4 regions of the Pseudoalteromonas sp. SR41-7 genome follow, and region 3 is predicted to be linked to each of the others. Evidence: predicted binding sites of a transcription regulator. Region 3 holds the regulator's gene; each other region holds the start of a gene.
The links. The regulator sigma-54, encoded in region 3, starts transcription at its own class of promoters, with help from an activator protein. The targets are predictions, from matches to a motif close to GTTGGCACGNNNNTNGNNT.
Positions count from the first base shown of each region.

Region 1: H5092_RS07045 (EF-hand domain-containing protein) is a predicted target of sigma-54. The motif match lies at 2,780-2,798, and genes of this name have one in related genera.
Region 2: flgJ (flagellar assembly peptidoglycan hydrolase FlgJ) is a predicted target of sigma-54. The motif match lies at 5,768-5,786, and genes of this name have one in related genera.
Region 4: H5092_RS08840 (hemerythrin domain-containing protein) is a predicted target of sigma-54. The motif match lies at 2,921-2,939, and genes of this name have one in related genera.

Region 1 covers NZ_JACJEF010000004.1:174,588-182,137, forward strand. The annotation lists gene H5092_RS07030 (YciK family oxidoreductase) at 1-522, shown strand, start outside; gene rluB (23S rRNA pseudouridine(2605) synthase RluB) at 606-1,478, opposite strand; gene scpB (SMC-Scp complex subunit ScpB) at 1,475-2,065, opposite strand; gene H5092_RS07045 (EF-hand domain-containing protein) at 2,217-2,738, opposite strand; gene H5092_RS07050 (exonuclease III) at 2,966-3,397, opposite strand; gene xthA (exodeoxyribonuclease III) at 3,638-4,444, shown strand; gene H5092_RS07060 (energy-coupling factor ABC transporter permease) at 4,450-5,097, shown strand; gene H5092_RS07065 (putative RNA methyltransferase) at 5,094-5,909, shown strand; gene yfbV (terminus macrodomain insulation protein YfbV) at 5,906-6,352, opposite strand; gene H5092_RS07075 (acetate kinase) at 6,636-7,550, shown strand, end outside.
Region 2 covers NZ_JACJEF010000001.1:127,872-135,421, forward strand. The annotation lists gene H5092_RS00635 (flagellin) at 1-1,177, opposite strand, end outside; gene flgL (flagellar hook-associated protein FlgL) at 1,454-2,707, opposite strand; gene flgK (flagellar hook-associated protein FlgK) at 2,710-4,713, opposite strand; gene flgJ (flagellar assembly peptidoglycan hydrolase FlgJ) at 4,715-5,731, opposite strand; gene H5092_RS00655 (flagellar basal body P-ring protein FlgI) at 5,904-6,998, opposite strand; gene flgH (flagellar basal body L-ring protein FlgH) at 7,010-7,550, opposite strand, start outside.
Region 3 covers NZ_JACJEF010000001.1:472,391-479,940, forward strand. The annotation lists gene H5092_RS02180 (ATP-binding cassette domain-containing protein) at 1-237, opposite strand, end outside; gene H5092_RS02185 (calcium/sodium antiporter) at 493-1,461, shown strand; gene H5092_RS02190 (KpsF/GutQ family sugar-phosphate isomerase) at 1,465-2,436, shown strand; gene kdsC (3-deoxy-manno-octulosonate-8-phosphatase KdsC) at 2,437-2,988, shown strand; gene lptC (LPS export ABC transporter periplasmic protein LptC) at 2,985-3,539, shown strand; gene lptA (lipopolysaccharide transport periplasmic protein LptA) at 3,529-4,074, shown strand; gene lptB (LPS export ABC transporter ATP-binding protein) at 4,071-4,796, shown strand; gene H5092_RS02215 (RNA polymerase factor sigma-54) at 4,866-6,365, shown strand; gene hpf (ribosome hibernation promoting factor) at 6,392-6,679, shown strand; gene ptsN (PTS IIA-like nitrogen regulatory protein PtsN) at 6,684-7,136, shown strand; gene rapZ (RNase adapter RapZ) at 7,155-7,550, shown strand, end outside.
Region 4 covers NZ_JACJEF010000005.1:195,206-202,755, forward strand. The annotation lists gene H5092_RS08820 (GGDEF domain-containing protein) at 1-1,798, shown strand, start outside; gene H5092_RS08825 (DUF6500 family protein) at 1,831-2,049, opposite strand; gene H5092_RS08830 (hypothetical protein) at 2,079-2,333, opposite strand; gene H5092_RS08835 (hypothetical protein) at 2,393-2,647, opposite strand; gene H5092_RS08840 (hemerythrin domain-containing protein) at 2,979-3,404, shown strand; gene H5092_RS08845 (hypothetical protein) at 3,498-3,911, opposite strand; gene H5092_RS08850 (TonB-dependent siderophore receptor) at 4,329-6,689, shown strand; gene H5092_RS08855 (FAD-dependent oxidoreductase) at 6,709-7,550, shown strand, end outside.

The DNA of each region.
Region 1 (7,550 bases), on a different contig from region 3:
ACTAAACAAAACTACCGTGACCTTGCTGCAACAATTGAATATCAATTTGGCCGCCTTGATGGCTTGCTTAATAATGCAGGTATTTTAGGGTCACTTGGTCCACTTGAACATTTTTGCTCATCTACGTTCGAAAACATAATGAAAGTAAACGTGACCGCGCAAGCGATGATCACTAAAGCGCTTTTTCCTGTTCTTCGTAAGTCTGATAATGCATCGATAGTATTTACGTCATCAGGTGTAGGCCGCAAAGGCCGTGAGTTTTGGGGGCCATACGCCATCTCAAAATTTGCTGTAGAAGGCATGATGCAAACATGGGCATGTGAAGTAGGCAAAACGAATATTCGTATAAACTGTATTAATCCAGGCGCTACTCGCACTTCTATGCGCGCTGCTGCATACCCAGGAGAAGATAGAGACGCGCTTGCTACACCAGAAGATTTAATGCCAACCTACTTATACTTGATGAGCGATGATTCTAGTAAAGTGAATGGCGTATCGTTAGATGCTCAAGTAAAAAAGTAATTTAGAGTTTAAAAAATTTATACAACACACATTAAAAAAGCCGCAATTAGCGGCTTTTTTGTGTGCAATAAATAACTAATTTATTATTTACGTTTGGTAGGCTTAACACGTTGATTGTGTTTTTTAACTGCTTTGCGGATCTGGTTGATTTTAGCGCGTTTATCTTTGCGTTTTTCAGGCATAACAGAAAGCTTAGTTTGTGTCTCGCGCCCTAATTTAACGGTTTTGCGTAAGTAGTTTACTGTTTCTAAATCATACTCCATCCAACCACCTTGTGGCACGCGCTTATCAAGCTCTAGTTTACCGTAACGAATACGAATAAGACGAGATACTTCCGCATCTTGAGACTGCCATAAACGACGTACTTCACGGTTACGTCCTTCATTTAACGTTACGTTAAACCAGCGGTTAACGCCTTCGCCACCCATAGGGGTTACAGTCGTGAATTTGGCTGGACCATCTTCAAGCTCAACACCACGTAGTAAGTTTTTAACCGTTTCATTGGTTACTTCACCAAATACACGCGCAGAGTATTCACGCTCTACTTCATAGCTTGGGTGCATCAAGCGGTTAGCTAATTCACCATCATTAGTAAAGAGCATCAAACCCGAAGTATTAACGTCTAATCGGCCAACCGCAATCCAACGCTCACCATCAATACGAGGAAGTCGGTCAAATACTGTACGACGCCCTTCTGGATCTTTACGTGTGCTTAACTCACCTTCGGGTTTGTTATACATAATCACACGACAGATTCTATCTGCTTTTTCTTCAATCTTTACAGTGTGCCCGTCAACACGAATCAAATCGGTTTCTTCAACACGGTCTCCTAACTTTGCCACTTTACCGTTTACACTAACGCGGTTTGCATCAATGTATTTTTCCATTTCACGGCGTGAGCCTACGCCTGCACGGGCTAAGACTTTTTGTAACTTTTCACCTTGTATAATACTCATTCGGATGGTTCTCTCACAGAAGGATCGCTCAATAACTGGTTAATTTTACTTTGCTGCTCTGTTGGCAGCGCAGGTAAGTTTTCAAGTCCAGTTAACGAAAAATAATCTAAAAATTGTTTAGTAGTTGCATATAAAGCCGGCTTACCCGGAACCTCTTTATGCCCTACCACTTTAACCCACTCTCTTTCGAGTAGGGTTTTAATAATATTCGAACCCGTAGTAACACCCCTTACTTGCTCAATTTCACCGCGCGTAATGGGCTGCCTATATGCAATAAGTGATAATGTTTCCAGTAAAGCACGCGAGTATTTTGGTGCGCGTTCTTGCCACAAGTTATTTAACCAAGGGCTTAAACTACTACATGCCTGAAAACGATAACCGCTACCAACTTCAACTAAGCGAATACCACGAGTTTGAAAATGTTCTTGTATTGTATCTATTGCGTCGTTTATTCGCGCCATAGAAATAGCTAAATCTATTAATACAGTATCTTTAAGGTGGCGTTTACTCACAGGCTTATCTGCAACAAAAATAGCTGCTTCAATGATCTCAACTAGTTGTTCATCACTAATTCGCCGACCAGCCATACACACCCTTAACAAATAAAAATACACAGCCATCTATTATGACAGAACAACGCCAAACTAGGAAAATATATCTACTAAATAACTAGATTTTAAACACAAAAAAGCCAGTGATTATCACTGGCTTTTAATTTACTCTTTAAAACAACAAATATTAGCTGTGTTTAATGGCTTCTAATGCATCATCTTCAGCTACCGCGTTACCGTATTTTTTAATGTAACCCATAAACTCGCTTTTACTGATGCGCTTATCTTGGTTTTTATCCATGTAACCAAAGTGATTTGAAATATCATCATCGTTACCTTCAACTACCGAAATATAGCCATTACTGTCGTTATCTAAGCTTGAAAAGCTGCTTTCAATTTTATCGAATTTAGCGATTTCAGCTTTAAATGCCGACTCACTTACTTCAGAATCAGTGGCTACTTTACCATTGTTTAACTTCATGTAAGTGTTGAATTCTTTGCGGCTAATTTCGTTATCCATATTGGTATCAATATTTGAAAAATGGTCCCAAATGCTATCGTCATCAGCTTCAACTTTTGAGATGTAGCCATCGCTGTCATTATCTAAACTTGCAAAGTCACTGTCTATTTTTTCAAGACCTTGATTAGATGAACAAGCCGCTAGGCTTAATGATGCTAAAATAGTGGCTGCTAATGTTAACTTTTTCATAAGACGTATCCTTCGTAATTAATTAAATGTCACTTTAACTAATACAAATCCAATGCCAATAATAGTTAACTTATAAGAATCAACAACTTAATCTTGATTTGTGCATTTGTTGAACAGTTTCAATAAGTTAAGCTTGCAAGCTTTGCAAACAACCTTGTAATTTTTGCAAAAAAATACCCGGTAAAAAACCAGGTATCTCAATTTTAGTTATATAGTTCAGCTAATAATTAGATTGCTGCGTTTTGGTAGCGTTTAACAAACTCAGAAACGTTTTGACCATTACATTTTAATGAGTTTAAGTTACCAATTTTTTGACGAACAGGTGCTAAACCTTGTTTTAAAGCCGTCATACATAATTGAGTTTCTTGTTGAGCGTCTTTTGCAAATACTTCTACTTTCTCAACTGATGCGTTGCTTAATGTCGTTTTTTTAGCAATATCGCGAATATCTTCACCATTACATAAAATGCTTTTAGAAAAACGAGATAAGTAAACACCGTGCTGAGCAGCTTCTTTACGAGCAACACTAAAGCCTTCGTTTGCGCTTAGTACACATAACTTAGACTCAATTTTATTATCTTGACTGAAGTAAGTATTGCTTTGTGCTGAAGCAGTTGCAGATGCTAATAAAGCAGTAGCTAAAAGTAGTTGTGTTTTCATGAGAGATCCTATTTGAACGAGCTAAACAAGTGAATTTCGCGCATTATATATTCAATAAAGTTAAGTTCAATTGAATTTTTTATTTATTTAAAAAATTAATACTGCATTTACAATGTTTAAACTTTACTCACCAATTGATCAACATTTGTGCAGCTATTTTCTCATTTCAGTCATGTTATGTACGCGTATTTACTGATACAATTTAATTCATTAAATAGATCCAATTTTAAGGTAAATTTTATGAAAGTGATTTCTTTCAATATCAATGGTCTGCGTGCTCGTCTCCACCAATTACAAGCAATTATCGACAAACATCAACCAGACGTTATTGGCTTGCAAGAGATTAAAGTTCATGACGAAGCATTCCCACTAGAAGATGTACAAAAAATGGGATATCACGTCTACTTTCATGGCCAAAAAGCCCATTATGGCGTAGCTATGTTATGCAAAAAAGAGCCTAAATCGGTCTTAAAAGGCTTTGCTACCGATACAGAGGAATCGCAAAAACGCATGATAAGCGTCACTGTTGAACAAGATAACGGTCGCGACCTTACCGTCATGAATGGCTATTTCCCACAAGGTGAAAATATTAATCACGAAACTAAATTTCCTTATAAACGACAATTTTATAAAGATTTGATGACACACCTTGAAACCAACCACACCCCTGATCAAGACGTCATTGTTATGGGCGATATCAACATATCACCCACCGATTTAGATATTGGGATTGGCGAAGTTAATGCAAAGCGTTGGTTAAAAACGGGTAAGTGTTCTTTCCAACCGGTAGAGCGTGAATGGCTTTCAACATTACTTAATTGGGGCTTTAAAGACACCTTTAGAGAACAAAACCCAGAAACAGACGATCAATATTCGTGGTTTGACTATCGCTCTAAAGGGTTTGTAGATAACCGAGGGCTTCGAATAGATGTAGTACTTGCGACTAATGAGCTTGCAGCACGCTGTATAGATACTGGTATTGACTACGAACTGCGCGGTATTGAAAAACCCTCAGATCATGCCCCTATATGGTCAACATTTAAGTAATTACTATGCTCAGCATAACAATACAAGGGCTACTTTGGGCCCTTGTAATTATTATTGCCCTACTAAGCTTTGATAAAAAAACATATAAAACATTGCTTAATACGCCAGCCCGTCAAACTGGAGTTCTTGCATGTGCGTTAGTGTTTGCAGTGCTTTGGCGAATAAAGGCTGGCATTTTAACTGGCCTTGATTTACACATCCTAGGTGTTACGGCTGCTACATTAATTTTAGGCTGGCGATTGACTATTTTAAGTAGCCTACTTGCCACAGCGCTACTCGCTGCCTTTGGTCAAATTGAACTTGAGCTGTTACCAGTACAACTGTTTATTGGTGCGTTTATTCCTATTTTATTGAGCTATCTTGGCTTTATAATTAGTTACCAATATTTACCTCGTCATTTTTTTGTTTATATATTTGTTTGTGCGTTTATAACCGCAGGATTTATAGCCTGTATAAAAATAGGCCTAGGTGCTTTATTTTACTTAGCTATAGGGCAATACAATTGGCAAGAACTTGCAGATAACTACGTTTATTTAAGTGCCATAATTTGGTTTCCTGAAGCAATGCTCAACGGCATGGCTATAACAATTATGATCACCTATCGCCCGCATTGGGTAAAAACTTTTTACGATAAGGACTACCTAGACTCATGAGTCTACAATATCAATGCCCGCTATGTAACCTCGCACTTTTGAAAGCTGATTCAACACTTCGTTGTGCTAACAACCACAGCTTTGATTTTGCCAAAGAAGGCTATGTTAATTTACTGCCAGTACAACAAAAAAATTCAAAACAACCGGGCGACTCCCTTGAAATGGTGCAAGCTAGACGCGCATTTTTAGAGCGTGGGTACTACCGCTTTTTACAACAAAATCTTAGCGAGTTAGTCGGTCGAATAAGCGCGAATACGGTTATTGATTTAGGATGCGGTGAAGGTTTTTATACCCAGGCAATAGCAAGTAAAACAGACGCTATAGTGTACGGTGTCGATATTTCAAAATCTGCCGTTAAATATGCAGCAAAGCGCTATCCTAAGTGCCATTTTAGTGTTGCATCAATTAGCCAAGCGCCTTTTGAAAGCCAATTTGCTGATGTACTTATTAGTGTATTTGCGCCTTTGTTTGAGGAAGAACTTGAACGTCTAGCTAATAAAAACGCAACATTAGTGGTAGCAAGCCCAGGCCCTTATCATTTAAAAGAGCTAAAATCGTATATATATTCAGAAGTAAACGAACATACTGAAATAGCCACGCCAAAAGGGTTTCAAAAATCAGAACAGACTCTTTTAACAGAGTATGTAGCGCTTAGCTTTACTGATATTAAAAATTTAATAATGATGACGCCATTTGCATGGAAATTTAGACCCGAGCACTGGACAGCACTCGAACAAAAAGGTGAACACAATGTCACCTTATCATTTTATATTACTCAGTTTACCAAAATAGATAATGGTATAACCCGCTAAAACTGCTCTTTAGTAAATGCTCTATCCATTTTTTCAAACATATCTTTAAGTAAGTTAGCAAGCTCCATATAACGGGGCTTGTTCTCACTTAACTGCGTTTGATATCCATTAGCCGCCATTTTAGTGTACAGCTCGTTGTACCATTTTTGCATTGCAGGATCTAAAGGCGTTTGCGCTCGTTTGCCTAACCAAAATAAACCTTGTAAAGGTAACGATATAAAAAATAATGCACTCGCAATAGCTTGCGGTAAAAAATCAGAACCTAAGTAATTAAGCTGAAAAAACAACGTTAGCATAGCCAAGATTGGCATTACTGTAATGGCAAGCTCAGTCGCTCTAATCACTCTAAACTCTAAAAACAAAGGCGCAAGCTCTTTACGCATTGGCCATTTTTTACCATACAAACGGCCTGTTTGTAGTTGTGACATCACACTTTTTTGCATCATGACTCCTCACAGATACTGCTTTTAAATACAATAGAAAACGAGCTATACCCAAAGTGTAACACAAAATGAGGGAGTTACACTTTCTCAGTAAAAGAGCTTAAATTTCCCCTTTAATGGCGAACAATCCTAACTTAAACATCATAAATAAGGTAAAATATTTAACATTGAGTTAACCACTTTGCAGTTGAACATTTAATTGTTTTAGCTTTATTTAATACCGTAAGTGTAACTATCACGTATTAACGTTCACTTACTAAATTTGTTTATGGAAATTGAATCTATGCCAACAACCTCCCCTGAATCCCAACATGTTTTAGTTTTAAACTGTGGTAGCTCTAGTTTAAAGTTTGCCATTATTGATGCAAACGACGGTCACGAAATTATATCAGGCCTTGCTGAACGCTTGGGCGCCAAAGCCCCCTCCATTAAATACAAATTTAATGGAACTAAGACGGTTATCGACTTAGCGGCTAATCAAGCACATGCTGAGGCTATAAATACGCTTGTAAGCTTAATAAAGGATCATAACCTTGATGAGCACCTTATTGCTGTTGGGCACCGTGTTGTTCATGGCGGAGAGCATTTCACAAAGTCAGTCTTAATTGATGAATACGTAATTAACGGTATTACTAAAGCGTCTTCTTTAGCGCCGCTACATGGTCATGCGAACTTGTTAGGTATTTCATCTGCACAAGCTTCATTTATAGGTTTACCCCAAGTAGCAGTATTTGACACAGCATTTCATCAAACTATGGATGAAGTTGCCTACCTTTACGCCCTACCCTATAAGCTTTATACAGGCTACGGTGTAAGACGCTATGGTATGCACGGCACAAGTCATTACTATGTAGCAGGACAAACTGCTAAATTATTAAATCAGCCTGTAGAAAAGAGTAATTTCATTAGTGCTCATTTAGGTAATGGCTGCTCTGTTACTGCAATAAAAAATGGTAAAAGTGTTGATACCAGTATGGGTTTAACACCATTGGCTGGTATTGTTATGGGTACTCGCAGTGGAGATATTGACCCCGGTTTATTTAATTTTTTAACTACACAGCTTAGTTACAACGCTCAGCAAATAGATAATTTATTAAACCAAGAAAGCGGCCTACTAGGTATTAGCGAACTCTCTAACGATTGTCGAACGATTGAAGAAGCCGCTGTTGCCGGACATAAACAAGCACGTTTAGCGCTG
Region 2 (7,550 bases), 340 kb from region 3:
CAGTATCTAATTCAGATACATTAGCGGCGGTATCTGCACCTAATGTTACATCCCCAGCAGTAACAGAAAAAGCCTGAGTAGAGGATAGTCTAATGGTACCGGCAACTGAAGTAGAGTCATTACCACCACCAGTTAAAGTTATTGCTGTTGCACCAATTGTTCCATCATATTCGACACCTTTAGCTACAATAGTTCCTGTTCCTGTGGAATCTAAAAAGTCTTCAATCTTTATATTCTCACCAGATTCATCCGTTAGAATTAAATTCCCTGTCTCAGCAACGGCTGCAGAAACACCTGTTTCACCGGCTCGAGCGTTTACTGCATTAGCTATAGCAGTCATATCTGTTGTTGATGTTGGGTTTGCTGAAATAACATTACCATTTATTTTAAACGATAAGGCTCCTGCATTGCTCAACCCTGAAAGTTCAACTTGAGTTCTCGCATCTGCGGTAATACCAGTAGATTCTTGATTAGCATTTATAGAATCGGCAATAGTATTTGCACTTGCACCGGCTGCATTTGTAACAGGTGTGTTTGCACCATCCTTACCAACTAAAGTAAGACCACCGGCTGTAACACCATTAGCCGTTACTGAGCTTGCATCAGCTGCCGCAACTCCAGCTTCACCTAAGCCAGCAGCAGTCCCAGCTAAATCAAATGACTGAATACCAATATCACTTGCCGCAACACTATTTAATGACAAAGAAATAGTTTCATTTGCATTAGCCCCTACTTGAAACTGCTTAGTGCCAAAGTCACCATTAAGCAGCTGTTGCCCACCAAAAGAGGTAGTATCTGATATTCGAGTTAATTCGGTCTGTAATGCCGAAACCTCTTTTTGTAATGCCTCTCGATCAGAAGCGGAGTTTGAACCATTCGCTGATTGAAGAGCTAACTCTCGCATACGTTGGAGAATATTAGTAGATTCATTCATAGCACCTTCAGCAGTTTGTGCCATTGAAATACCATCGTTAGCATTACGCTGCGCAACCGCTAGACCGTTAATCTGAGTAGTCAACCGGTTTGAAATTTGTAGGCCGGCGGCATCATCTTTTGCGCTATTAATACGCATACCTGATGACAAACGCTCCATCGAAGTTGCTAAGCCTTCGCCAGATTTAGTTAAGTTACGTTGTGCGTTTAGTGACGACACATTAGTATTTACTGTTAATGCCATTTTACCATCTCCTAGGTTTAAACAGAGTGTGGTTCAACACGATTTAACAGGAACCACTGTTCGATAATTTCTTACAGTAAGAAAAGCATTTACTGTGCCAACTTTAATTTATTTTTAAGATGCTGTTTTTATTGATAAATATGACGCTTATTAAATTGTAAATAAATAGTGAAGTGGTTTAGAAGGGAGTGACATTTTTTTGCCGCGGTTTTGTAGCCAATTTTTGCCGCAAAGTATTGCCGCTTTAAAGTAGGTAAAGCGGCAAGGTATTTCTGCTTATAAGTAATCGAATAATGAAAGGTTAGTTAAACGGCCAAAAGTAGCTTGCGATGCTTGCAGTGCCGTTTCTTGTTTGGTTAGTTCGCTAATAGCTTCTGCCATATCAACTTCAACTAAGTTAGAGCGATTACTTTTATTTTGAATATCGAGTGCTAAGTTTGAATCACTTACTCTTTCAAGTGCATTCATACGCCCACCTAAACTTGCTTGGGTAAACACGACTTGCTCACTGGCGTTTTGTAATTGCACTAAGCCATCAGCAAGTACTTGCTGAAAGTCATCACCTTCAAGTGTGCCATCGTTAAGGCCGGTAATAAGTGCTTGTAGTGTATTGAGTACGTTTTCTTTGCCTGGTTTTTCAAGGCTAAAATCGAGTTGGCCTGGTGCAGTGCCTTCAAATTCAATTTTCATACCTGCAAAATCGATAGGCTCATCAGTAACTTCACCTGTTACTGCGGGGGTTAATGCTGCGCCGTCTCGGTATATTTCGTAGGTTTGTGGATCTGTTGCTGTAACACCTGGGCTTACTAATACACTATATGTATTTGCAGTTGCTAGAGCTGTTGGGTCTGCGTTGTAATTTGCTTGATGAAACTTATCAAACTCAGCTTGGCCGTCAACATATACACTTGCCGCTGTAATAGAGCCTGAAACACTTGCCGTGTTAGATTCTACATTTAATCGCGCGTTAGTTTTTTCAAACGTATCAAAGCCGTTATCACTTGCCTTAATTGAAACACCTTCAGCTATAGTTATCTGGTGCTGGCCCTGGTCGCCATTATAGGTGTACTTACCCGCTGCAGAATCAAACTGATACGGCTGCGTGCTGTCTTGATATCCTGAAAATATGAACTTTCCGTCTTCTGAGCGGGTGTTCATTAAGTTAGCTAACGTTTGCTGAATGCCACTAAGTTCTGATGCAAACGTCTTTAAATCATCTTTAGTATATGCACCATTACCTGCTTGAATAGTGAGCTCTTGCGCTTGTTGAATATTACTATTTATGCTTTGTAATACGCTTTCTTCTGTTTCTAGGCGGCCATTCAGCTGATCGATATTTTTAGTATATTGCTCATTCGTTTGTATTTTATTTGAATAGAGCATAGCTTGCGAAATAGCAGCTGGTGCTTCTGAGGTGGTTAAATACTTTTTACCTGTTGTTACTCGCTCTTGAGCATTTGCAACACCTTGTTGGTTGTCGAGTATTTTATTTATGTTGTTTTGGTACATTAAATTATTTGATAAACGCATAATTACCTCGCCGCATTTAATAAGGTGTCAAAAATTTCTTGAGCTGCTGCTAAAACTTGTGCTGATGCTGAGTATGATTGCTGAAAACGCAGTAAATTTGCAGCCTCTTCATCAAGGTTCACACCCGATAACGACTCGTACCATGCCTCAGATTGCTGTGCTAGAGCGTCAAATGCAGCCCCACTTGTGATTGCTTGGCCAGTTATAACACCTATATCACTCACTAATCCTGAATAAGCTTGGTTGAACGTTTTATGGTTATCGGCCGTTGCTGTTGTTTCTACGTTTAAGCGTACTAACTCGCCATTTTGTAAATCAGCTAATTTTAAACCATTACGGTTATCGTCAAAGCCGCCTTCATTAAACTCAAGTGTAAAGGTGTCGCCTGTTGCTGGTGTACCTTCTATATCAAAATCGTATCCGTAGGTATCAAATGGAGCACCCGCTTGCGATAACATTCCTTTTGCAGGAGGCGTAATAGTAAAAGTACTCGTTCCGCTATTATCAGTAATTTGATATTCGTTAGCATTACCTGTTTTTACAAGCGTTATTTCACCGTTTGTTAAGCCTGGTGCTGTAGTAAAACCACCGGAGGTAACACTTGTTACTTCTCCCGCTGAAATAGTAGCGGTACCTATATTATTTAAATCGTTAGCAGTACGGATTGGCGATGCTAGTGCTAAATCTTCTGCGCGCCCTGTTGCAAGTGTAATACTTGAAGCGGCATCTGAATTAAGCTTTATTTGAAATTGATCCCCCTCAACACCTACCCCAGATACATTTACTTGAAGACCAAATGATTCGCCTGAGGTTATAGTCGATGAATCAATAACACCTGACGATATATCAGCAAGTGAAGGCTGCCCTAACGGATCGCCTTTGTTATCTATAGGCTGAATACTTACTTCGTTGGCATTGCCTGTATAGGTAATAATAAAGTCACTGGCAGGAAGTTCACTGCCTTTACCTGGCTCTACCGTTGCAGTCATACCAGCAGTGCCCGTGTTAGCTTGATACGCATATGCGCCAACGGTAGGTATATTAAAAATATTACCCCCTAGCTGACCTGTTGCATCCATACCCAATTTGTTTTGTTCGTTAAATGCATCAGCAATAGCTAAGCCCATTTGACCAATTTGGTTTTGCGCAGGGACTAATATGTCATCTCTAAAAGCAAGTAAGCCGCCAATTTTTCCTTTAAGCTTACTTACATCAACTTCAAGCGGCACAGCTTTGCCACCATTAACGTCAAGCGTGAATTCTTTAAAATTAGGATCAGGATCCCCTGTCATCGAAAATAAGTTAAATGCGCCATTTTGCATAACAACTGCTTCGCCTGTGCCCATAAAAACGAGTTTTTCGCCATTTGGACCATCAAGCGTTTCTATGTCTATTAGCTCTGATAAGTCGCGTATTGCTTTATCGCGTTCGTTATAGGTAGAGCTGGCATCTGCGGCGTTATTAGTGCCATTAACTGCTGCAATATTTTGATTTAGTGTACTAATACTTTGAATGAGTGAGTTTGCTTCATCTGAAAATATTTCGAGCTGCTCGTTTACTATACTTTTTTGATCAAGCACGATGCCCGAAAGCCTATCCATTTGATCAATTAAGCTTTGCGCATCTGTCATCACTAATGAGCGAGCAACAGTAGACGAGGGCTGATTTAGCGCTTCTTGCACGTTATTAAATAAAGAGTTAATACCAGTCGAAAGATTATTCGACTCTTCAGAAAAAATAGTATCAACTCGATTAGCCTCAGTAATAAACTGATCGAAAAACGATTTATTAGAGGTGTCACGATTTAGCTGTGACTGAGCAAACTCGTTTAATAATCGGTATGTTTCGCCTCGCCCCACTTGGTTATCAACCATAGTGGTAAACTCTGTACGCTCACGCACATAGCCTTCGGTATTTACATTGGCGATATTTTTACTTGTCGTTTGCAGTAGCTCCGAGCTTGCTCTAACCCCAGAACTGGCAATGTTCAATAAATTAAACGACATGTTACTCTACTCCTTGGCGGATCACGTTTGCCGCAATGTCTTTTAGCTGACTGCTATTGAGCACTTGTTTTATTTTGTTGGCATAATTTGGATCGGTTGCATAACCTGCTTTTTGTAATGAATCTAAAAAGTCGTTTGGTTTAGCTGTATTTTGTAATGCTTCTTTGTAGCGTGGGTTTTGCGTTAAAAAATCAACGAAGTCGTTCACGCTGTCTTTAATTGAATCGTAGGCTCTAAAGCTGGCTTGTTTTTTAACGGGTGTACCTTGCTCAAACTCAAGCGTTATTTTGCTTGCTTTATCACCTTCCCAGCTTTTATCTGACTTAATATTAAACAAGTTATTTGAGCTGCCACCGTCACTTTTATTAATAATGTGTTTACCCCAACCGGTTTCAAGTGCCGCTTGTGCAACCATTACCGCAGGATTTAAACCAATTTTTTGCGCTGCCGTTTTAGCGTGTTCCCACACTGAACTTACAAACTCTTCTGCATTTTTAAATGTTGGGCTATCGGTTTTAGTCTCTGCAGTATCGACTTTAGGCTCAGCAATATCGGCTTTAGTACTCTTAACGATAAGATCGGGTTGCTTATTTTTTTGCTCATGAGGAAGAGCGGAACCGACTTGTGTATCGCTAAAGATATCGTTGGTTGTTCTAAGCACCGAGCCTGGCATAAAGTTTTTAGACTCAGGCGATAACTGCTGAACTATTAAATCGGCAAGGCCTAACGAGCCATTTGATGAAAGCTCTGTTGAAAGTTGCTGATCGTGCATTTCTTCAAAAAACTTTACACCACTTGAATTAAATGGGCTGTCTTTGTCTTCAAACGCTTCGTTTGCTTTGCGCATTCCTTTGAGCAGCATTTGCGTAAAAATAGCTTCAAATTGTGCGGCCGCTTTTTTGAGCGCAGCTTTAGAGGCATCAGTTGATGCATCGCCACTGGTTAAGGCTTCTTTACGAAGTGAATCTAAGTTGCCTAAATCAAAAAAGTTTTGTTTATCGAGGTGATTAGTTTCCATCGGCTTTTTGACACAAAATGAATAATGCAGTTAAAAATGCAAAAATTGAGCCACTACCGATAAAACAAGGAAGATAAAAATAATAAACTTAAGTTGCTGTAAATAAAAAGCCCTATATCTTGTTTCAAAAATATAGGGCTTAAGTAATACGTTATTTATTGGCTTGAATTATTTATATAACAACTAACTGTCCGTTAATTGCGCCGGCTTCTTTTAGTGCTTCTAAAATAGCCATTAGATCACCAGGCGCTGCGCCTACTTCGTTAATTGCGCGAACTAAATCGTCAAGGCTTACACCTGGATTAAATACAAAGGCGCGCGAGTCGTCTTGGTTTACATCAATAATGCTCTGCTGCGTGACAACTGTATCACCGTTTGCTAGCGGATTTGGTTGTGACACGTTTTGTTGTTCTGCAATTGTTACTGTTAAGCCACCATGAGTTATAGCCGCAGGCTGAAGCTTAACGTTTTTGCCAATGACAATTGTACCGGTGCGCGAGTTAACTATAATTTTAGCGGCCATGTCAGCTGGTTTAAATTCTAAGTTTTCGAGTGTTGATAAATACGATACACGCTGGGATGCATCGCGTGGTGCTATAACACGAATAGAAACAGAATCTATTGCTTGTGCGCTATTTGGGCCAACTAAGTCATTAATTGTTTTTTCTAGGCGTTTTGCCGTCGTAAAGTCTGGGCGGTTTAGGTTGAAGGTAATGTAATCGCCTTGCATAAATGGGCTTTCTACGGTGCGCTCCACTGTTGCGCCATTTGGTATACGACCAACTGTAGGGGTGTTAATTACAACTCTACTGCCATCAAGACCTTGTGCGCCTAGGCCACCGACAATTAAACTACCTTGTGCAATTGCGTACACGTTACCGTCTACACCTTTTAAAAAAGTTTGTAGTAAAGTACCGCCACGTAAGCTGCCTGCACTACCAATAGAAGAAACCGTAATATCTATTGTTTGTCCGGGTTTTCTAAATGCGGGTAATTCTGCATGCACCGCCACAGCGGCAACATTTTTAATTTTAGGACTTTGAGTTGAAGGTAGCGTAATACCAAAGCTGTTCAACATGCCTCTAAAACTTTGTTGTGTATATGAGTTTTGCTCGCCAGTGCCTGGCAAACCAACTACTAAGCCATAACCGACTAATTGGTTAGAGCGTACGCCTTCAACCATAGACACATCTTTTATGCGCTCAGCACTGGCAGTAAACTGCCAACCTAATAACACAACTAAACATAAAGCTTTAAGGCTATTCATGTTGTTACCCTCTAAAATGGAAACAGCGAACTGCTAAAGAAACGTGTAAGCCAACCAGGACTTTGCGCCTCTTGCGTTTGCCCTTTACCTGAGTATTGAATACGTGCATTAGCAATGCGGTTTGATTCAACCGTATTATCGGCGCTTACGTCTTGAGGGCGTACTAGCCCTTCTAAACGAATAAACTCTTCACCGGTATTAAGCGTTAGCCATTTTTCACCGCGTATAACTAAATTACCGTTAGGTAAAACGCGCATTACATTAACCGAAATATCGCCTACTAAGCTGTTTGACTGGTTAGATTTTGAATCGCCCGTAAACGACGAATCACTACCAATACCAAACTGAATGCTGTCACCACCTATATTTACAGGTAGACCACCTAAGCCAATAACGGGATCTAAGCTTGCGTCAGTTTCTTTGTCTGTTTCTGTTTTAGCGGCTTTTGTTGCTTGAGTAGACTCTTGCAATTTAACCGTAATTATATCGCCAGTACGTAGCGCTTTTTTATCAGAATATAAGTCGTTTGATGTATGAGTATTAAACAGTGAA
Region 3 (7,550 bases):
TTTACGAGACATTTTAGGAATGCTGCCACCTTCAAATAAAATATCACCTGAATCTGGTTTAAGCTGACCACCAATTAAACGCAACATAGTGGTTTTGCCAATTCCGCTTGGCCCCATAATCGCAGTAATTTTACCTTTAGGAACGCTAAAACTCATATTTTTATATATGGTTCTATTGCCTCTCGAAAAGCTAACATCCTTGACTTCTACTATTGATTGCGACAAGTCGCTCTCCATAAAAATGTTCACTAGTGCCCCTATTTTAAAGCTTTTTTGTCAAAGATGGAAAAAACAATTCGTAAGATTTTGTAATACACCCATGAAAAGGATTATAAGACTCGCTCAAAACAGCTTAACCCCGGCTTAAATTTTTAAATTAGCTGTTTAAAAGCAACATTGTTACCTAGTTGACCTTACTCTTTTATTTATACTTTCATCTTGGCTTTTGTTACTATTCGCGCCATCCGTATTTTGTATAACTGGCTTAACACAATGGTTACCTCGTTTGTTATTTTAATTCTTGGTTTTGCAGCTCTTGTTTGGAGTGCCGATAGGTTTGTTTATGGGGCTGCGGCTCTTGCTAAAAACTTTGGTGTACCTACACTTATTGTTGGTTTAACCGTTGTAGCCATGGGCTCTTCAGCCCCTGAAATGATGGTTTCAGCCTCTGCCGCTTTGGCTAACAAAACCGACACAGCCGTTGGCAATGCTGTTGGCTCTAATATTACAAACATTTTACTTGTGTTAGGTATCACTGCTCTATTTCGCCCTCTTTCAGTTTCATCTAGTACGTTAAAACGTGAAATGCCATTAGTGATGCTCGTATCTTTAGCTACTTGGTATGTGTTCTCAGATAACTACTTTTCATTTAGTGAAGGTGTTGCGCTTTTAGTTGGCTTTATCGTATTCATCGGTGGGTTAATCATTGTATCCATGCGTGCAAAAAACCAAGATGACCCATTTGTCTCAGAAGCCTGCGACGATGTACCAAACGATGTACCTACTAAAAAAGCGGTATTTTGGTTAATTGTTGGCATGATACTCCTGCCGGTTAGTTCTCATTTTTTAATCGGCTCAGCTGTTGATATTGCTAAATACTTCGGCTTAAGCGACTTAGTCATTGGTTTAACAATTATTGCCATTGGTACTAGCTTGCCTGAACTTGCCGCCTCGGTTGCAGGTGTACTTAAAAATGAAGATGATTTAGCACTAGGTAATATTGTTGGCTCAAACATATTTAATATTTTAGCTGTATTACCTCTAGCAGGTATTATTAATCCTTCAGCAATTGATCCATCGTTAGTAAGCCGAGATATATTAATTATGATTGGTGCAACACTTGCTCTTATCATTATGTCATTGAACTTTAGAGGCACCCAGCGTATCAATAGGGTAGAAGGCGGCTTATTGCTAATAGCGTTTTTGGGTTACCAAGGGTATATTTTTAGTCAAGTAGGGTAAATGATGGCAACGCTAAACTTTATTGAACAAGGCCTTCGCGTTTTAGATGTTGAGCGCCAAGCACTTAGTGATATTGCACAATATGTAGATGAAAATTTTCATTACGCGTGCCAATTAATGTACGACTGTGAAGGCCGTATTATTGTCATTGGCATGGGAAAATCAGGCCATATTGGCAATAAAATAGCGGCAACCCTTGCAAGTACTGGCAGCCCAGCGTTTTTTGTTCACCCTGGTGAAGCAAGTCATGGTGATTTAGGTATGATCACTAAAAATGACGTGGTTATGCTTATTTCTAATTCAGGGGAAACCAGCGAAGTTTTAAATATCATTCCGGTTTTAAAACGACTTGGTGCCAAAATGATAGCGATGACTGGCAATACACAATCAACCATGGCAACCCTTGCTAATGTACATGTGTGCATTAAAGTAGAAAAAGAAGCTTGTTCATTGGGCCTAGCCCCTACATCAAGTACCACTGCAACGCTTGCGATGGGCGATGCCATGGCAGTTGCATTATTAGAAGCTCGCGGCTTTACAGCTGATGACTTCGCGCTATCTCACCCAGGTGGTAGTTTAGGCAAGCGCTTATTACTTACTTTAAAAGATGTTATGCACAGCGGCGCAAATACACCTATTATTGATGTTTCACAAACAGTTAAAGATGCTCTAATAGAAATGTCAGCTAAAGGATTAGGTATGACAGCCATTGTTGATGAAAATCAGCAACTCGTAGGGTTATTTACCGATGGTGACTTACGTCGCATTTTAGAACAAAGAATTGATATTCATACAACACAAATAGATGTTGTTATGACTAAGTCATGCACTACAGCTACGCAAGATATTTTAGCCGCTGAAGCGCTCAATATTATGGAACGTAAACGTATAAATGGCCTAATCGTCGTCAATGAGAAAAACCAACCTATTGGCGCATTAAATATGCAAGACCTATTAAAAGCAGGAGTGTTATAAATGCAATTTGAAGAACTCTATCAACCGCTGAGCGATGACGCAAAAGCACGCGCTAAAAAAGTAAAACTACTTATATGCGATATTGATGGTGTATTTTCTGATGGCCGTATTTACCTTGGCAATCAAGGTGAAGAGCTAAAAGCATTTAATACAAAAGATGGTTTTGGCATTAAAGCACTTATAAACAGTGGCTTTGAAGTAGCTGTTATTACTGGTCGTCATTCACAGATAGTACAACAACGTATGAGCAGCTTAACCGTACAGCATATTTATCAAGGCCAAGAAAATAAGCTCATTGCCTATCAAGAGTTAAAAGATAAACTCAACCTTAGCGATGAACAAATTGCTTATATTGGTGATGACGGTCCTGACATGCCTGTTATGGAGTTAGTAGGCTTTGCCGTTGCAGTAAATGATGCCCACCCTCTTATTAAGCGTTTGTCACATTATGTAACGCAAATGCCTGGTGGTTTTGGCGCTGTGAGAGAACTCACCGATTTGCTCATGCTTGAAAATGGTAAAGCATTGACTACACAAGGCACTAGTTCATGAATGCAGCGCGCATAATATTAAGCGTTTTATTCATTAGCTGTATGGTTTGGCTTTGGTACCCTTATTTTACACAAACAAATATTGTGCCTCAGGCTGAGCCTGAAGTTGTTGCTAAGCCTGATTACATAGCTATTGAGCTCAAACAGACAGCCTATGATGAGCAAGGTAAAATTAGCCACAAAGTCACTGCGGCTAAAATGGAGCTATACCAGCAATTAGGTTTCACGTTTTTTGAAAAACCCATTTTTACTTTATATAACGAGCAACAAACGTGGCAAATAAATGCAGACGAAGCAACATTATATGAAGATAAACAATTAATTTTAGAAGGTAATGTGGTTGCCAAAAATTTAACCGATAACGCCATGATAGACAAAATCAATGCTGATAATATTCAGGTTGATATAAAGTTATTAACAATGCGTTCGGAGCAACCCGTCATTATCACTGGACCCAATTTAAAAATCACCGGTAAAGGCCTAGAAGCCGACTTGAAAACCGAAGTGATAAAACTAATTAACCATACGCGAACCATATATTATGACCAATAAAATATTAAAATCACTTATAATTCCTACACTTATACTAGCGTTTAATAGTAGTGCTGCAGAGCAAAACACGCAACCTGCTGCCAATCAGATTTCAATAAGTGCCGACAAGCAAGAAGGTCAATTGAAAGCTAATGTGGGTATTTTTGAGAAAAACGTTGAGATTATTCACGGTAATCGCCGCATTACAGCCGATCGCCTCGAAGTACACAAACGTGATGAACTTGGTGATAATAAACAATTATTAATTGCCACAGGTAGCCCTGCGCACTTTGAAGAAAAGCAATCAGACGGCACGACTATGAGCGCCAGTGCTGACGAAGTACGTTATGATGTATCTAAGCGTTTTTTAACGCTTGTTGGTAATGCACAAGTATCGCAAGCCGGACAAAAAATAAATGCTAAAAGCATTACCTACGACATAGAGCAGCAGCTCATCAGTGCCGAAAAAGATGAAAACTCAACTGACCGCGTTCACACAATTTTAGTACCGATCGAAACTAAAAAAAGTAAAAAAGGCGATAAAGGTCAACCATGAGCACATTAAAAGCAGAACTATTGGCAAAAAGCTATAAAGGTCGTGAAGTTGTAAAAAACGTCGGCCTTGAAGTACAAGCTGGCAGTATAGTTGGCTTACTTGGCCCTAACGGTGCTGGTAAAACAACGACTTTTTATATGATTGTAGGGCTTGTTCCTAGCGACAAAGGTAAAATATCTATTGATGATAACGATATTACTCTTTTACCTATGCATAGTCGTGCTAGATTAGGCATAGGCTACTTACCACAAGAGTCATCGATTTTTAGAAAGCTGACTGTTTATCAAAACTTAATGGCCATTTTAGAAACGCGCAAAGAACTAAATAAACAAGCCAGAGAAGACACGCTCAATAACTTATTAGATGAATTTAGCATACAACACATTCGTGATAGCCAAGGTATGGCATTATCGGGGGGAGAACGTCGTCGTGTAGAAATAGCACGAGCGCTGGCAGCAGATCCTAAATTTATATTACTGGATGAACCGTTTGCCGGTGTTGACCCTATTTCGGTATTAGATATAAAGAAAATAATAGAACATCTTAAAAATCGTGGGATTGGTGTATTAATTACCGACCATAACGTAAGAGAGACCCTTGATGTTTGTGAAAAAGCCTACATTGTTTCTCATGGGGAGCTGATTGCATCAGGTACTCCAGAACACGTATTAAATGATAAAACAGTACGCGATGTTTACTTAGGCGAGCAATTTAGGCTGTAACATTTACGCCATGTCTTTAAGCATCTGCTAGTATTAATTATAACAACATAAAAGGATTGTTAGAGATACATGAGGCAATCACTACAGCTGCGCATGGGCCAGCAACTTACAATGACTCCACAGTTGCAACAAGCTATTCGTTTGTTGCAACTCAGTACATTGGATCTCCAGCAAGAAATACAAGAAGCTCTCGACAGTAATCCACTATTAGAGGTTGAAGAGGCAGACTATTCCGAAGACGCTGCTGGTAAAAACGAGCAAAAAGCTGATACCGATGACATAACTGTTAGCGCATCTGCTGATGATGCTCCGAGCGAATACGAACAAGATACTGGTGAAGCACTTGCAAAAGACACGCTAAGTGACGACATGGCTATGGATGTCAGTTGGGATGAGTACATGAGTGCCGCTCCTGCAGCCTCATCAGGTCCAATGCCTGAAGACGAATCAATATACCAAGGCGCCTCTACTGAAACGCTCCATGAGTATTTAATGTGGCAATTACAACTAACGCCATTTAGCCCTACAGACGAAGCTATTGCTATTGCTATTGTAGAAGCTGTCGATGATTCAGGTATTTTAACACTAAGCTGCGAAGAGATTTTAGAAAGCTTTAATCAAGAAAACGAAGATGATAACGAAGTCGAACTTGATGAAATTGAAGCGGTATTAAAACGCATCCAACTGTTTGATCCTGTTGGTATTGCTGCACGTAGTTTACAAGAGTGTTTGTGTATTCAGCTTAATCAATTTGATAAAGAAACACCTTATATTAATGAAACGAAAATGATTTTAACCGAGCATATTGATCTATTAGCAGCTCGCGACTATCGTACATTAATGAAAAAAACTAAGCTCAAAGAAGAAGAGCTTAAAGAAGTAATGACACTAATACATACTCTCAACCCAAAACCTGCAGATACTATTGTAAGGGAAGAATCTGAGTATGTTATTCCTGATGTGTCAGTTAAAAAAATTAAAGGCCGCTGGGTTGTCGAATTAAACCCAGATAGCATGCCTAAAATTCGTGTTAATAGCCAATACGCAGCAATGTCTCGCACTGTAAAATCAAGTGGCGACAGCCAGTTTATTCGCTCACATTTACAAGAAGCTAAATGGTTTATTAAAAGCTTAGAAAGTAGAAACGACACGCTATTAAAAGTTACTAATTGTATTGTTAAGCAACAACAAGGCTTTTTTGAACATGGCCCTGAAGCCATGAAACCAATGGTTTTAAATGATGTTGCTGAAATGGTAGAAATGCACGAATCGACAATTTCTCGCGTAACTACTCAAAAGTACATGCATACACCCCGTGGTATATTTGAGCTTAAATATTTTTTCTCAAGCCATGTAAGTACTGAAAACGGTGGTGAATGTTCATCTACAGCAATACGTGCGCTTATCCGAAAATTAATCGCAGCAGAAAACTCAGCAAAACCATTGAGTGATAGCAAAATAGCGGATATATTGGCTGAGCAAGGAATTAAAGTAGCGAGACGTACAATCGCAAAATACCGCGAATCTCTTGCTATTCCACCGTCAAATCAGCGTAAAAGTCTGATTTAAGACGCTAAACTAAGAGGGTAATGCTTATGCAACTAAACTTAACTGGTCGTCACGTAGAATTAACCGATTCACTAAGAGACTATATTAATACTAAATTTGCGAAGCTTGAAAGACACTCTGATCATATTAATAATGTTCATGTCATTCTCGATGTAGAAAAATTAAATCAAAAAGCAGAAGCCACAATACACGTAAGCGGTGCTGAGCTATTTGCCTCTACAGAACATCAAGATATGTATGCCGCTATTGACTCGTTGATCGACAAGCTCGATCGCCAAGTAATCAAACACAAAGAGAAGCTTGCTCGACACTAATATGATGAAATTAAGTTCACTTATATGCCAGGACTGCAGCAAAGCTGCGGTCCTTTTTAATAGCAAAAAAAGAATTTTAGAGTTCATTAGCGAACTTGCTCACGACAAACTTCCGTATTTACCGCAACAAGATATTCTTAATGCTTTAATGAGCAGAGAGAAATTAGGTAGTACAGGTATAGGGCGTGGCATTGCTATTCCTCATGGAAGAATGAGCGGTGCAGAAGAGCCTTTGGCTTTAGTGCTCGTTAGCGAAACTCCAATAAACTTTGATGCAATCGATAATCGCCCTGTTGATATTTTTGTCGCACTCATCGTACCAGATGGCGATAACCAGCAGCACTTAAAGACTCTAGCAACCATTGCTGATAAACTAAACAACAAAGATTTTTGTAAACAGTTACGCAGTGCAAAATCTGATACTGAGCTTTACCAAGTTATTGTCGATCAATCATAGTTTTATAAAGGGTGTTAAATGGAGTTAATTATCATAAGCGGCCGTTCTGGTTCTGGAAAGTCGGTTGCTTTGCGCGTTGTAGAAGATTTAGGTTATTATTGCGTAGATAATATTCCAGTAAACCTACTTCCTTCATTAGTTCGCAGTGTATCTGATAGCTACGATAAAATTGCTGTTAGCATTGATGTGCGCAACATCCCTAAAGAACAAGATGAATTTAACGATATTCTTGAATACTTACCAGGCTTTGCAAACCCTACGTTATTTTATTTAGATAGCGACGATCAGACATTGATCAAACGTTTTTCTGAAACACGCAGATTACACCCACTATCAATAGACTCGTTGCCCCTTGATTTAGCCATCAAAAAAGAAAAAGAATTACTTGATGTATTAACCACTCGCGCCGACTTT
Region 4 (7,550 bases), on a different contig from region 3:
TTCACATGCGCTAGACTTTGACACGACTCAAACTCTCATCAATAACATAAAACTAAATGAATTAGACTATCTTCAAAATGGAGACAAACTCACTCAAGCGTTTAAAATAAGCAAAGATCAAAATTGGGAAAAGCTTCATCTAGAAGCGGCCGCTTTGTATGCGGAGTTACTTTTTAGACAAGAAAAATACACAGCGTTAAATACTCACTTATCCTATTACTTAAAGAACAAAGAGTTACCAAACCAAAAAAGTGTGTATTTATTATTTCTCGAATCACAACTCAAGTCTCTAGCGAGGGATGCAAACCCAGCTCCAGCACACACGCTAGCCACAAAATTAGAAGAGAGCTTGCAACAGCATTCATCTAAAGAAAAAATTATTATTTTACGAGCACTTGCTTACTATTACACCGATACTGATGCATTGAAAAAGACCCTAAATGTTGCACTAGAAGGGCTAGAATTAGCATTAAAAGATGACGACTCAGCATCTCAGGGATACTTTTTTAGAAAAATAGCCGATGCATATAATTATCTAAACGAAAAAGACAAAGCCATATATTATGCAAAAAAAGCGGTTGCAGCATATGAGCAAACACAAGATGGGCTTTTTACTGCAAAAGCATATTGGAGTTTAGGCAATATATTGCTCGAGATAAAAAAACCTAAAGATGCCTTAATATACCTAGACAAAGCATTGCTCTATTTTAAAAAAGCTAATATGCAAAAAGGCTTAACCTTTGCCCAATACTCAATTGCTAGCATTGAGTACTTACAAGCAAACTACGATAAAGCTTTAACTTTAACTAAAGAGAACATTGAGCTTGCTCGTTCTGCAGGTGTACACGACATGCAACTCGCATCGCTCATTTTGTTAGCTGACATATATATAAAACTAGATTTACTTGATCAAGCAAATGAAGCAAACGATGAGGTATTTTTAAACTTAGATAAATTCAGCCGCAGTATTTATAAAGCCGATTTTTTAAGTAAACGCTATGAGCTAAAGCGACGCCTCAACTACACTGACGAGGCTTTTGAAGCAATTGAACAAAAGCTCCTTTATACAAAAAAACACTACGAAGCTACCAGTGAAAGTAATATAAAAACACTACAGGTACAGTTTGAAGTAAAAGAAAAAGAAGAAAAAATACAGCAACTAGAGTACGCAAAAGACATTAGTGAACTACAAGCTAAAGAAGAGTACCAACAAAAAATAATTTGGCGACTTAGCGCTGCTATAGCGTTTATTTTAGTGATTGCTTCATTATTTTTATTTTATCGGCAAGCTCGACAACGTCAAAAATATCACGATATTTCATTAACAGATTATCTAACAAATAGCCCTAATCGCAGAGGAATAATGCGCGCAGCAGAAGCAAAGCTCAGTGAAGGTAAAATGACGATAGCAATTGTTGACTTAGACTACTTTAAAAAAGTTAACGACCAATTTGGTCACGATGTTGGAGATTTAGTTCTTATTTCCTTTGTAAAGGCTGCAAAAGAAACACTAAGTGGTGATCATCAGTTTGGCCGCTACGGCGGCGAAGAATGGTTGTTTGCACTAAATTCGGTTGACGAACTAGCTATTCGAGATATCTTTGACCAGCTCGCCACTAGGTTTACCGAGCATTGTAGTAATATAAAAGACCTTCCTAGTGATACAAAAATCACTTTTAGTGTGGGAGCCTCTGTAAGTAGCCCTTTAAAAAGCACACTAGATGTTCTTATTAAGCATGCAGATAAATTACTTTATAAAGCAAAAGAAAACGGAAGAAACCAAGTCGTTGTTGATTAAATACAGCTAAAAGTACTTGCTCAGTTAATTGACTAAAGTCCATCTAAAACCATCTGTTTAATTTTATGTGCTTTTACAAAATGATCTAATTTATGGGTGTGTATCCACCAAGTAGCAGCTTCCATAAGTAGCTCTGGGTCGTCGTTTTTATTAGCAAAAAATGCATAAAAAGAAAGCCCTACATTTTCGCCTTTAACTGCTATTTTTTTATCGCACACGGTAATTATTTTTGCTCTTAGTTCTTCCCTCATACATACCTTATTTAATTATATTTTTACTATTAAAATACGCCATTTAAAAAGCTAACGATTAGCTGTAAAAGGCTTCTATCAACCAAGCCATGATTCTCAAGCTCTTTATTAGGCGTATTTACTTTTGCAGCTTTGCATTCATTATCTAGTGTCTCATTTTTAAGTGTATCGGTTTCGTATGCAATATCTGCTTGTTCCATACATTTTGCCGAGCCTGCGTAAGGCTTCGCCGCACAAGCGCTTAGTAATAAAAAAAGTGGAATTGCTATCAATAATTGCTTCATAACTAATCCTATTTTTACGCAACTTATTTACTTTAAATTACAGTTGCAAGTTAGCCTATTTACTTTTCTACCACCATTACAAAAAATTCAAAAAAGAACGTACCGATGGCATCAAAAAAAGTGTTATTTTTTTCATCCTTTTTAATTTGTGCGCTAATGCATTGATTGTAAACCTGTGAGCTTGTTTGAGCGCCATTTCGATCAACCATTTCAGCCTCTTCAATGCATAAGTTAGGGTCAGAACGCGGGGCTGTACTACATGCACTCAGTAAAGCGCACAGCAATAATGCGGCGACGGGGCTTTTTATGTTCATCCTTAAACTATCCTATTAAGTTAACGTGCTACCTGCTTTTATGTGTGAGAGTAATATATAGGTTGTACCCAAATAACACTGACACTTTATCACTGCAATAAAATAAACAACCAGTAAATATTTGTAAGGTTCTGTAGGGATTTATACTCACTTTTATAATTGAACTGCGCGAAAGCCTGAAATTATTGCATTCATATCACTGTAAAATTTACAGTGATCGCAGCCAAAGAATAAAAGATTAAATTAAATTTATTAAAATACAATAACTTAATATTTGGCATTTAGTTTGCTAGTTAATGATATAAGCAAATAAATTGTAAAAGGACTAGTTATGAATATTTTTGAAGCACTACGTCATGACCATGACAAACAACGAGAATTGGTAGATGCGCTTATTCAAACACACGGCGACACAGAGCAGCGCCACACGCTAATGGATGAGCTAAAAACAGAATTAGAAAATCACGCAAAATTTGAAGAACGTTACTTTTATAACCCACTTATGTTTGATGACTTAACTCATGAAAAAGCGCGCCACAGCGTAGCTGAACATCACGAAATTGATGAATTAATTGAACAACTTGAAGATACCGAAATGAGCTCGTCTGCATGGTTAGTTGCAGCTAAAAAGCTACACCATTTGGTACATCATCATTTAAGTGAAGAAGAACACGAAGTGTTTCAATTAGCGGGTAAAGCACTTACCGAAGGGCAAAAAGAGAGCCTTGCTGAGCAATACAACGACGCTATGCATTAGTTGTAAACACGCAAACCGACTTCCACACACTCCCTGTGTACTTATTGGTTATAAGCCTTATGGCTTATAACCAATTTTTTTGCATGTACTTTATTACTTTACAGTAAATTTCACGTCTTGGTCGCGTAATAAGTAAAGTGCAAAACACGCAGCCCACATTGGCCATGCAGTAAAGAATAATAAGTTATTAAAGCCATCTATGTACTGGTTGTAAGAAGAAAGCGTAGATAAGCCATGCATTACAAAAATGATACCGTACGTTATACGCTTTTTAATACCTGCTAAAAATGCTAAAACAAGCACTAACTGCACCGCACCAATAATGTAAGCCACTATATCTGTAGAGCCACTAATACCGTAAAAATGTTCAAAAATACGTGCGCTATGCCCAGGATTAACAAACTTATCGAATGTCCACATAACCATTACAATAAACACGCCTAAACGCAAAGATAAAAGTGACCACTGCAAACGGTTTTGCACATCAGAATTCATTGAACCTGTCATAAAATTTCCTTAAATGAATATTAATAAACGTAGAAGTAACCTAGACCGTATAAGTTATTTTTTATTTCAAAAATTTTTAATTAAATTCATTAGTTAAGCCATGCAGTACTAAAAGTGAAGCTTATTTAAGTAATTTAAAAATGCTGCATAAAAGTTAACTCTTTTAAAATGTTAGCAGGTTGAAAGTAGTCTATAATTAAAAATTCTATTAAAAGCATATATTTACATTCAGTCTAGTACAATCGCTGTATTAATATTTTATCAACTAATAAAACAATACTACTTAATTACCATCTTTATAATGCATCTGTTTTGTTATGTTCTAAAAAACAAAAAGAATCAAAATTTTACTGAAAGTTATTTTTAATCCTTTCGGTCTTTATCGCCAACAACATTTTAACCGTAGAGAGAAAACGTTTGAAACACGCATATTTAGCACTTTCCCTAGCCACCATATTAAATACACCACTTAATGCTTTTGCAGCCGAAGAATCAAAAACAGCAAAAGAAGGCGCAATTGAGCGTATTGAGGTGGCAGGCCAAGTTATTAGATCTCAAGGTCTTTCGGTTAAAAATGCCAATGTAGACGGCCCTTTTGGCGACAACTTAGCTCTACGAGATATAGCCCGATCAGTAACACCAATTTCAAGCGAGTTAATAGAACAACTCAATATTACGACTTTACAAGACGTACTTGCAGTAAGCCCTAATACCTATTCAGCCAGTGGTTTTGGGGCACCAAGTTTACCTACTATTCGTGGGCAACTAGGTGAGCTTTTCCAAGATGGTACACGCCGCCAAGCAGGTAATAATGGCTTTGGCGTGCCGTTATCGTTCAACTCTATAGAACAAATAGATGTAGTAAAAGGCGCGCCACCGGTATTATTTGGTTCAAGCCAACGCAACGGTGGTTTTGTAAACTTACATTCTAAAAAAGCATCAACTGACGACAGTAAAGGCAAAGCAACGGTATCGGCAGGACGATGGGATCAGTACAGCGTTTTAGTTGATTACAGTGCACCTATAGTAAAAGACAAAGTAGGTTTTAGAGTAAGCGCTGAACACATTGATAACGGCAGTTACTACGACTTTTCGGGCACGAAAAGCGACAGCCTATTTGCAGCACTTAGGGTGTTACCTGATGACAAGAGCAGCTGGGATATTAACTTTGAGTTATACCAAGTTGAATTTACCGATAACGCAGGTATTAACCGCCCTACTCAAGCGCTAATAGATAATGGCCTTTATATTACCGGCCAAGGCGTGCAAGTAAATGGCAGTACAGTTCCAGCGGCAGGTTCTATTGTTTCACCTACTGGGCAAGTAAAAATAGACCGTAGTACAGTACTTACCGACCCTGACAATCAAAACGAAGCCACTACCTATTTACTACACAGTATTTATAAGCGTGAACTTTCAAACAACGCATCAATAAAAAACATTACGTATTTTCAGCACTTACAACGCGAAGAAATTGCACAAAATAGCTTTGTTGAAATTATAGATGGTGCCGATACCGCGCAGAACCGTACCGAACTGACTTACCAATGGAGCAACGAACAGCAAACAATTTTTGCTTTTGATGTGCGTTACAACCGCGTGCTAGGCTACAGCCAATTTACAACAGAAGCCGACCTACCTATTGATTTAACTGGCCCAATTTCAAATCGCCGCATTCCTTTAACTGATTCACAACAAGCGCGTTTAATTGAAATTAGCCCAGGTGTATTTGTATCCCCTGGTGGTCAGTACGATATTAATAACGATGGCAGCGGCGACTTTAACTTATCAGACACTACCGATTCGCGCTCATGGCAAACGGGTTTTGCTATTCAGCAAGATTCAGATTGGACAGATAAGTTTCATACAAGTGTTGGCTACCGCATTGATTTTTATGACGTAGACGCGCACGACCCAATAGCACCAGAGGGTGAAATTGCAGCGAGCGATAGCATTAACGATAAGCTACATTCGGGGCAAGTAAGCTTTAATTACCGATTAAATGGTGATTACACCACTTATGGTGCAGCAAGTTACAACGAAGCCACATCAAATAGCATGGCTGGCGGCACGTCTCTTGGTGGTGACAACACGATTAGCGCGCAAAACTTTTCAACCGAAAATACCTTAGTTGAATTCGGTTTAAAATACGCACCAACCGACAGTGATTGGTACGCCGATGGTGCAGTGTTTAGCCAACGTCGTAGTTTACGTAATCGCGATGGTAGTAATACCGGCATTCGTACTACCGGCTTTGAAAGCCAAGTATTCTATGATGCTTACCCTTATTGGTTAAGTGCCGGCTACAGCTATATTGACGCTCGCTACGATAATTCTGCAAGTAGTCAAGATTCGGCTCAAGTAGCTGATGCATTTGACAACTCACGTCCAGATATTATTGAAGGTACCAGTGTTGGCGCACCTAGCTTTACCGCTTTTGCACCTTCAAACACCCGTGTGCAGGGCATCCCTGAGCAATCTTTCAGCTTTAACGGAAATTATTCAATTAATTCGAAATGGCAAACGGGTTTTTCAGGTCTATATACAAAGAGTTACCCATTAGACTTTTTGGCGACGGTAAAAATTCGTGATCAGTACACACTAAACGTAAATACTAGCTATGCTTTTACGCCTAGTACCAAGTTACGATTAGATGTGAACAACGTAACGAATCAAAAAAACTGGCGCCCAGTATTTGAAGGCGGTTACTTTGGCGCAACATTGGCATTTCCTGAATTGCCAATAAACGCAAAATTAACACTAACCCATAATTTTTAAGAGCGGTTTGAGAGAGAACATGATTAAAAAAATATTTTTATTATTGATTGCAGCGGCCGCCGTCGGCCTGTTCTTTCATTTTGACTTACACCAACTACTTACGCTTGATGGCTTAAAAGGGTCGATGGATCAGTTTAACCAATACAAAGAGCAGTCACCGCTATTAGTTATTGGTGGATTCTTTTTATTGTATGTAGTTGTAACAGCTCTCTCGTTACCGGGCGCAGCTATTTTAACACTTGCAGCAGGTGCATTGTTTGGTTTAGTTGAAGGCTTATTGGTTGCATCTTTTGCATCAACTATTGGCGCAACACTTGCCTTTTTAGTATCGCGTTACTTACTACGCGACACTATTAAACAACGCTTTCCTGAGCGCTTAGCTGCAATTGATGCAGGCGTTGAAAAAGAAGGTGGATTTTACTTATTTACTCTTCGTTTAGTGCCGGTGTTTCCGTTCTTTTTAATAAACCTATTAATGGGTGTTACTTCAATAAAGTCATGGACTTACTACTGGGTAAGCCAAGCAGGTATGCTCGCCGGTACATTTGTATTTGTTAACGCAGGTACACAACTGGCGCAAATAGAGAGCTTATCTGGAATTTTATCATTCAACTTAATCTTATCATTCGCTTTATTGGGTATATTCCCATTCATTGCAAAAGGAATCTTAAACGTGTTTAAAAAACGTCGCGTATACAAAAACTACACTAAGCCTAAAAAATTCGACCGTAACATGATTGTTATTGGCGCAGGCGCAGGTGGTTTGGTAACAAGTTATATAGCCGCTGCTGTTAAAGCAAAAGTAACCCTTATTGAAGCGGGCGAAATGGGCGGCGACTGTTTAAACTATGGTTGTGTTCC